2 regions of the Micromonospora sp. NPDC002296 genome follow, and region 1 is predicted to be linked to the other one. Evidence: riboswitches for the same ligand, from Rfam matches in the RefSeq annotation. Region 1 holds a riboswitch; the other holds the start of a gene.
What was found. A riboswitch is a leader RNA that binds a small molecule or an ion and turns the genes downstream of it on or off. The one in region 1 is predicted to bind cyclic di-AMP.
Positions count from the first base shown of each region.

Region 2: linked by a shared signal. The riboswitch ahead of ABT023_RS25345 (C39 family peptidase) and the one ahead of ABT023_RS27950 (transglycosylase family protein) in region 1 are both predicted to bind cyclic di-AMP.

Region 1 covers NZ_JBEOWQ010000078.1:7,597-11,153, forward strand. Annotated here, with positions in the region: gene ABT023_RS27940 (response regulator) at 1-462, shown strand, start outside; gene ABT023_RS27945 (hypothetical protein) at 552-878, shown strand; gene ABT023_RS27950 (transglycosylase family protein) at 1,022-1,672, opposite strand; cyclic di-AMP (ydaO/yuaA leader) riboswitch at 1,672-1,825, opposite strand; gene htpG (molecular chaperone HtpG) at 2,253-3,557, opposite strand, start outside.
Region 2 covers NZ_JBEOWQ010000049.1:31,594-35,150, forward strand. Annotated here, with positions in the region: gene ABT023_RS25340 (CDP-glycerol glycerophosphotransferase family protein) at 1-1,032, shown strand, start outside; gene ABT023_RS25345 (C39 family peptidase) at 1,142-2,005, opposite strand; cyclic di-AMP (ydaO/yuaA leader) riboswitch at 2,228-2,370, opposite strand; gene ABT023_RS25350 (hypothetical protein) at 2,700-3,461, opposite strand.

The sequences.
Region 1 (3,557 bases):
ACCCGAGTGCTGGTCCTGAGCATGTTCGACCTCGACGAGCACGTCTTCCACGCACTCCGCGCCGGAGCCAGTGGCTTCCTGCTGAAGGACAGCCGGCCCGCCGATCTGCTCGACGCCATCAGGCGTACGCACGACGGCGAATCGCTCTTCGCCCCGTCGATCCTGGCGCGCCTGGTCGAGCACTACGTCTGCAGGCAGCACACCGGCCCTGCCGGCCCCGCGCAATCCCTGCTCGGTCAGCTGACCGCCCGGGAGACCGAGGTGCTCGGCCTCATCGGGCAGGGTCTGTCCAACCACGAGATCGCCGGGCATCTCACCATCGCCGTCAAGACCGTCAAGTCCCACGTCTCACACCTGCTGAACAAACTCGGGGCCCGCGACCGGGTGCAACTCGTGATCGCCGCGTACAACGGTGGCCTTGTGAATCCCGTGCCCGCCCCCGTACGTGACCGGCGGCCGTAACACCGTGACCCGTCGGTGGTCTCACGCGAGGTCGTTTCTGCGGGCGGCGACGGCGCGTTCGACGGTGCTCCCGCGATACCTTGGCCGGCATGGAGCCGCTCGCGTTCGACTACGGGAACCTGCACCTGCGCGTGGACCGGGGGGTGTTCGAGCTGTTCAACCTGGACAGCTCCGAGCACACGTTCCGGGTTCCGTTGCGATGGCTCGGGGCGTTGGTGCACTACAAGAAGCCTGACAAGCCCGGCGAGTTGTTCTTCGGTGTCGTGCGCGACCCGAACGAACCGCTCTACGGCACCGACCGGCTCGCCTTCCGGTTCGCCAACTCGCCCGCGGTCCGGGTGCCGCCCGGCGACGAGCCGTTGTTCCGCGAGTACTTCGCCCGGGTGGCGGTGCTCGCCGACCGGCGGGTGGCCTGACGTGGAATCCCGGGTGGCCCGGCCCGCGGTGGTAGTGCCCGTCGGGGACGCGGAAGCGCCCGGCCGGAGGAACCGGCCGGGCGCTTCCGGTGCTGGATGCCCCGGGACCGGGGCGCCGGGTCGCACCGACCCGGCCGGGTGCGTCAGAAGCTGAGCCGCTGGCCCGGGAAGATCAGGTTCGGGTGCTCGCCCACGACCCGCTCGTTCTTCTCCCACAGCGCGCGCCAGCCGCCCCGCACGCCCTGCGCCGTGGCGATCTTGGAGAGGGTGTCGCCCGACCGGACCACGTAGGTCGTTCCGCCGCCGGACGGGGCGCTCGTCGTGGTGTCCCGCTTGCTGCGCGAGGCCGGCTTCTCGGTACGCGAGGACCGCTCCTTCGGGGTGGCCTTCGTCTCCGACCTCCGCTCCGACTTCGGGCTGCCCTTCGTCGAGCCGCCCTTCTTGCCGCAGGTCGGCCACGCCCCGATGCCCTGGCCGTCGAGCACCTTCTCGGCGATGCGGATCTGCTCGCTGCGGGTCGCCAGGTCGGCGCGGGCGGCGTACCTCTTGCCGCCGTAGCCGGCCCACGTGCCCTGCGAGAATTGCAGGCCGCCGTAGTAGCCGTTGCCGGTGTTGATGTGCCAGTTGCCGCCGGACTCGCACGAGGCGACGGCGTCCCAGTTGACCGCGGCCTGGGCCGGCGCGGCCGGGCCGGCCAGTGCGACGACCCCGGCGAGGGCGCCCGCGGCGAGAGTGCCGACGGCGGCGCGGCGGACGGTCACCCGACGGTGGCGGGCGGTGTATTCAGTTGCCATGTGTGACTCCTCCACGCCGGCGAGGTGAGCTGTCGGGTTCGGGCCGAGGAGCCCGGCCGCCACAGGCGGCTTCACCCCGAGGTGCGGTGCACCGAGGAACATGTGGGTCCCCCGCTCCTGCCTGACTGACAAGGGAACCGACGGTCGGCGGCAGGACTAGGCGTTACCGACCGTGGTCGCCGCGTTCGCGGACTCAACCGACGTTAGGCACCGTTCGTGACGAGTGCCCACCTCTTGTGAAGTTCTTCACCCGCTCGGGCTAAGAGGCCACACCGTCGACTTGCGAGCCTTCACCAGCCGTGCAGAGCGACCGCCGGGCCGAGTCCGATCAGGGTGAACCCCCATCACACAAGCTCGCCCCCTAACTTAGGGTGATGGTGGTCCGATTGCGCACATCGGAGTCCGGAAACGCTCGGTGATCGCCGCACAGCCCGGTGGGGCGGCCGGCGGCTGCCCCCCGAAGCATGGGGCCGTCGCCCCGGTCCACCCGCGCCCGCCGAGGGGACGCGCAACGGCGCGCGCCGGGCGTCCACGGTCGACGGTGTCGACCGGGAGCCCGGCGCGCGGTGCGTCTCGGCGGCTACAGGGTGCGGGCCAGCCGGTCGGCGAGGATGCGGGTGAACCGGGACGGGTCGGCCAGCTCGCCGCCCTCGGCCAGCAGCGCCATCCCGTACAGCAGCTCGGCCGTGTCGCCGAGCGCGTCGGCCCCGGCCTCCTGCTCGTGGGCCTTGCGCAGCCCCTCGACCAGCGGGTGCCCCGGGTTCAGCTCCAGGATCCGCTTGACCTGCGGCACCTCGTGCCCCATCGCCCGGTACATCTTCTCCAGCGTCGGGGTGATGTCCTGGGCGTCGCCGACCACGCAGGCCGGGGAGGTGGTCAGCCGGGTGGAGAGCCGGACCTCCTTGACGCTGTCGGAGAGCCGGCCCGTCATCCAGGTCAGCAGGTCGGCGTACTCCTGGCGCTGCTGCTCGCGGGCCGACTCGGCCTCCTTCTTCTCCTCCTCGGTGTCCAGGTCGACCTGGCCCTTGGCGATGGAGCGCAGCGGCTTGCCGTCGAACTGCCCGACCCGCTCGACCCACACCTCGTCGACCGGGTCGGTGAGGACCAGCACCTCGTAGCCCTTGGCCCGGAACGCCTCCATGTGCGGCGAGTTCTCGATCATCGGGCGGGACTCGCCGGTCATGTAGTAGATGTCGCCCTGACCGTCCTTCATCCGCTCGACGTAGTCGCGCAGGCCGGTCAGCTCCGCCGGGTCGTGGGTGGAGGCGACGGAGACGATGTCGAGGATCGCCTCGGTGTTGTCCGGGTCGTCGAGCAGGCCCTCCTTCAGCGCCGGGCCGAACTCCGCCCAGAAGGTGCGGTACTTCTCGGCCTCGTTGGCCTTCAGCTCCTTGACGGTGGCGAGGATCTTCTTCACCAGCCGGCGGCGGACCGCCTGGATCTGGCGGTCCTGCTGCAGGATCTCCCGGGAGATGTTCAGCGACAGGTCGTGCGCGTCGACGACGCCCTTGACGAAGCGCAGGTAGTTGGGCATCAGCGCGTCGCAGTCGTCCATGATGAACACGCGCTTGACGTAGAGCTGCACGCCGCGCCGGGCCTGCGGGGCGAACAGGTCGACCGGGGCGTGCGAGGGCAGGAAGAGCAGCGCCTCGTACTCGAAGGTGCCCTCGCCCTTCATGTGGATCGTCTCAAGCGGGTCGGCCCAGTCGTGGCTGACGTGCTTGTAGAACTCCTTGTACTCGGCCTCGTCGACCTCGCTGCGCGGCCGGGCCCAGAGCGCCTTCATCGAGTTGACGGTCTGCACCTCGCGGGTGACCGCGTCGTCCTCGCCCGGGCGCTCCACGGTCATCCGGATCGGCCAGGCGATGAAGTCGGAGTACCGCTT
Region 2 (3,557 bases), on a different contig from region 1:
ATGGTGCGGGAGCCGGAGTTCCTCGCCCCGATCGCCGCGGCCACCACGGCCCCGGTGGTGTACTGCCCCACCCTGAAGGCGATGGACGAGGCGCTGGTGCCGAGTCTCAAGGTCGCGTTCTACGTCAACCACGGGGCGAAGAACAGCCACTGCATCCGGTTCACCCAGCTCACCCACGTGCAGATCCACCACGGCGACAGCGACAAGGCGCCCAGCGCCAACCCGGTCTCGGCGATCTTCGACCGGATCTTCGTGGCCGGCCCGGCGGCGATCGAGCGGTACGCCCGCGCGGGGGTGGACATCCCGGCGGAGAAGTTCGTCGTGGTCGGCCGCCCGCAGGTCGAGTCGATCGAGGTACGCCGGGAGCCGGCCCCCGGCCTGCCGAACCCGACGGTGCTCTACACCCCGACCTGGACCGGGCACCACGCCGACGCGAACTACTGCTCCCTGCCGGTGGGCGAGACCATCGTCCGGGGGTTGCTGGCCCGGGGCGCGACGGTGATCCTGCGCGCCCATCCGTACACCGGGCAGAACCCGGCGTCGGCGCGGCAGCTCGCCCGGCTCACGGAGCTGCTCGCCGCGGACCGGGCCCGCACCGGCCGGCAGCACGTCTGGGGCGCTGCGGCCAGCCGGGAGATGTCCCTGGTCGACTGCGTGAACCGCTCCGACGCGCTGCTCTCGGACGTCTCCGGGGTGATCTCCGACTACCTCTACTCCGGCAAGCCGTACGCGGTCACGGACATGGGCGGCGACGGCGACCGGTTCGTCGAGCGGTTCCCCCTGGCCGGCTCGGGCTACGTGCTGCGGCGCGACGCGGCCAACCTCGACGAGGTGCTCGACCACCTGCTCGACACCGACCCCCGGGCAACAGCCCGCTGGGCCACCCGCTCCCGCTACCTGGGCGACTTCCCCGCCCAGCAGTACGCCGAGGCGTTCCTGACGGCGGCCCGCCACGAACTGAACCCGACCTGGACCCCACCCACCCCCCGCCCAACCCCGCTCTCCCCCGCCCCCTCCCGCTTCCCGCGGTGATCAAGAGGTTTGCGTCAGGGTCGAGGCCGGAGCTGACGCGAACCTCTGCCGGGACGCCACCGGGCCCCGGCTCACGGGGAGAGCCGGGGCCCGGTGGGGGAAAGGGTGATCAGGCCGAGTAGCCCCTGGTCGCCGCCCAGTGCGCCAGGGCCGTGGTGCTGATCCAGTACGCCGAGGCGGCCGGGTCGGCCGAGTCGGCGATCCGCACGGTGCGGCCTTCGTTGCGGTAGCCCACGACGGCGATGTAGTGGCCGCCGGGGAAGGAGTGCCAGCCGCCGTCGACGTCGGTGGCGCTGCCGGCGATGTTCACCACGACGCCGCGCCCGGCGCCGACCGCCTCCACCACGTCGGCCTTGAGCCGGTCGATCTGGGCCCCGGTGGCGGCGCCGCCCGGGATCATCCGGGTCCGGTACGGGTCGCCCTTGACCATCGCGTTGAGCACCCGGGTGGTGTCCTCGGCCGAGTTGGTGCCCATCTCGGTGGTGCCGAGGCGGCTGGCCAGCCCGTCCTGGGTACTCCCGACGCCGGTGGCGGAGAGCGCGTTGCGCACCGCCGCAGGGCCGCAGTAGTAGTAGGTGGTCTGCGCCTGGTAGGCGTAGTCGAGGACCTTCGACGACGGCGGCTTCGGGGTGGCCGGCTTCGCCGTGGTCTGCTTCGGGGCCGCCCTGGTGGTCAGATCGGGGTTCGGCGCGGCCGTGGTGGCGCTCGGCGACGGCGAGGCGCTGGAGGACGCGGTCGCGCCGGCCCGGGCCTGGGCGCGGCTGGCCGCGCTGTCGAGGCGGGGTGCGATCTCGGCGACGGCGGCGTTGGTGGTCTGCCGCGGGGTGGGGGTGTCGTCGACGCCGGCCAGCAGCGCACCGGTGCCGGAGGCCAGCAGGAGCGCCGCGGCCGAGCCGGCGACGACCTGGTACGGGCGCTCGGTGGCGAGCCGTCGCAGCTGCCGCTTGACATGGTGGTTCACGTGTTCCTCCACGGGGATGGGGCGGAGAGCGGGGCACCTGGGCATGCGTCGTCGCACGATGGCGCGGACGAGACGCCCACGGCCGGTGGGGTCCGCTCTGGGAAGATGCCCGGTCAGCCGGGCGTACGGGCGGGTGCGCCGGTCAGTTCGTCAGCCCGGGGGCGACGGACGCGGGCACCACGGCGCCGCGGTGGAGGAACAACCGAGGGATGGGGTCGCGCTGCACGAGGATGGCACTCCTTCCGACACCGCCTACCGGGTTAGCTGACGGATTCGGGCGGGAAGATCGCCCTACCACGGGCCGTGGCCCGCGGATTCACCCCACACGTGCACTGGGTCCCCGGTTCGTGATGGTCACGATTGAGCGGGTCGGCGCGGCGTCGCCTCTTGCGATCGGGTACCGCACCGGACGGGCCGACATTACTGGCCGGCCGAGGCCCTGCCAAGCCCTTCCCACCTGCTTAAACCCTCTCCGATCAGCTTTCCTGCGACCCATTGGGAACTGACGTGTCTCAATGGGATTACGGGCATTCCAGGTGCCCTGGGGCGACAACCGGACGATCAGTATCGATCGTCGGCGGGTTATGTCGGTGGACCCGCCCCGATGGGTCGACTGCCCGTTTACCCGGGGTGTGTGACCGGCGTCATGAAGAAAGTCGGGGCAGCGTCGCGGCCCGCCGGGGCGGGTCGGGGAACGGGGGTCGGGTCAGCCGACCCGGGCCGGGCGCCAGCGGGCGGCCGGGGCGGTGCGGCGAGCCGCCGCCGTCGCGGCCCGGGGCGCGGGCACCCGGACGGGGCGGGCCCGCTCCGCGGCGCAGTACGCCTCGGCGGCCAGTGCCCGGGCGGCCTCGGCGGCCAGCTCGGCGGCACGCCAGGCGGCCCGCTCCCGGGCCGCCGCCGCCCGGTGGCCGGCCTGCTTCCCGTCCCGCACCGCCCGGGCCAGCACGACCTCCTGCTGGACCGGGTGCAGCCGGGGGTCCCAGCCGTTCCGGTGCGCGAAGACGTCGCAGAGCTGCCGGATGGACAAGTCGCCGCGCAGGTGGGCGGCCGTCGCGGCGTGGTGCAGCCGGCGCTCCCGGGCGGCGTACTCGGCGGGGGTTCGGGGGGTGCGCGGCGCCGGCAGCACCCCCACGCCGGAGAAGCGGCGTGCGGCGGCCTCCGCCTCGTCGTACGCCTGCCAGGCCCGATCGAGGGCGTCCTGGGCGGTCAGCCACGCCTCGCGCCGGCGGCGGGCGGTCTGGGCGGCGCCGGCGGCGGCCACCCCCACCTCCTCGGCGTACCGGCGCAGGTCGGTGGCCTCCTCGCTGGCCAGGTCTACGGCGGGCGGGGCGGGGTCGACCGCCGACCGGTCCCGCTGTGGGCGGGCGACCAGGGCGGTGAGCACGCCGAGCGCCACCACGAGCAGCACCGACCAGATGGCGGCGGCCAGCGGCACCTCGACGAGGAGCTGGTGGAGAACGATGTCCATGGTCGGCACCTCACGGAGGGTGGATGCGGGAAGCGGGCTCCGCGCGTCGCCGGGCGGGCGCGGGGGTGCGACCGGGCCGGGCGGACGGGCGCGGGG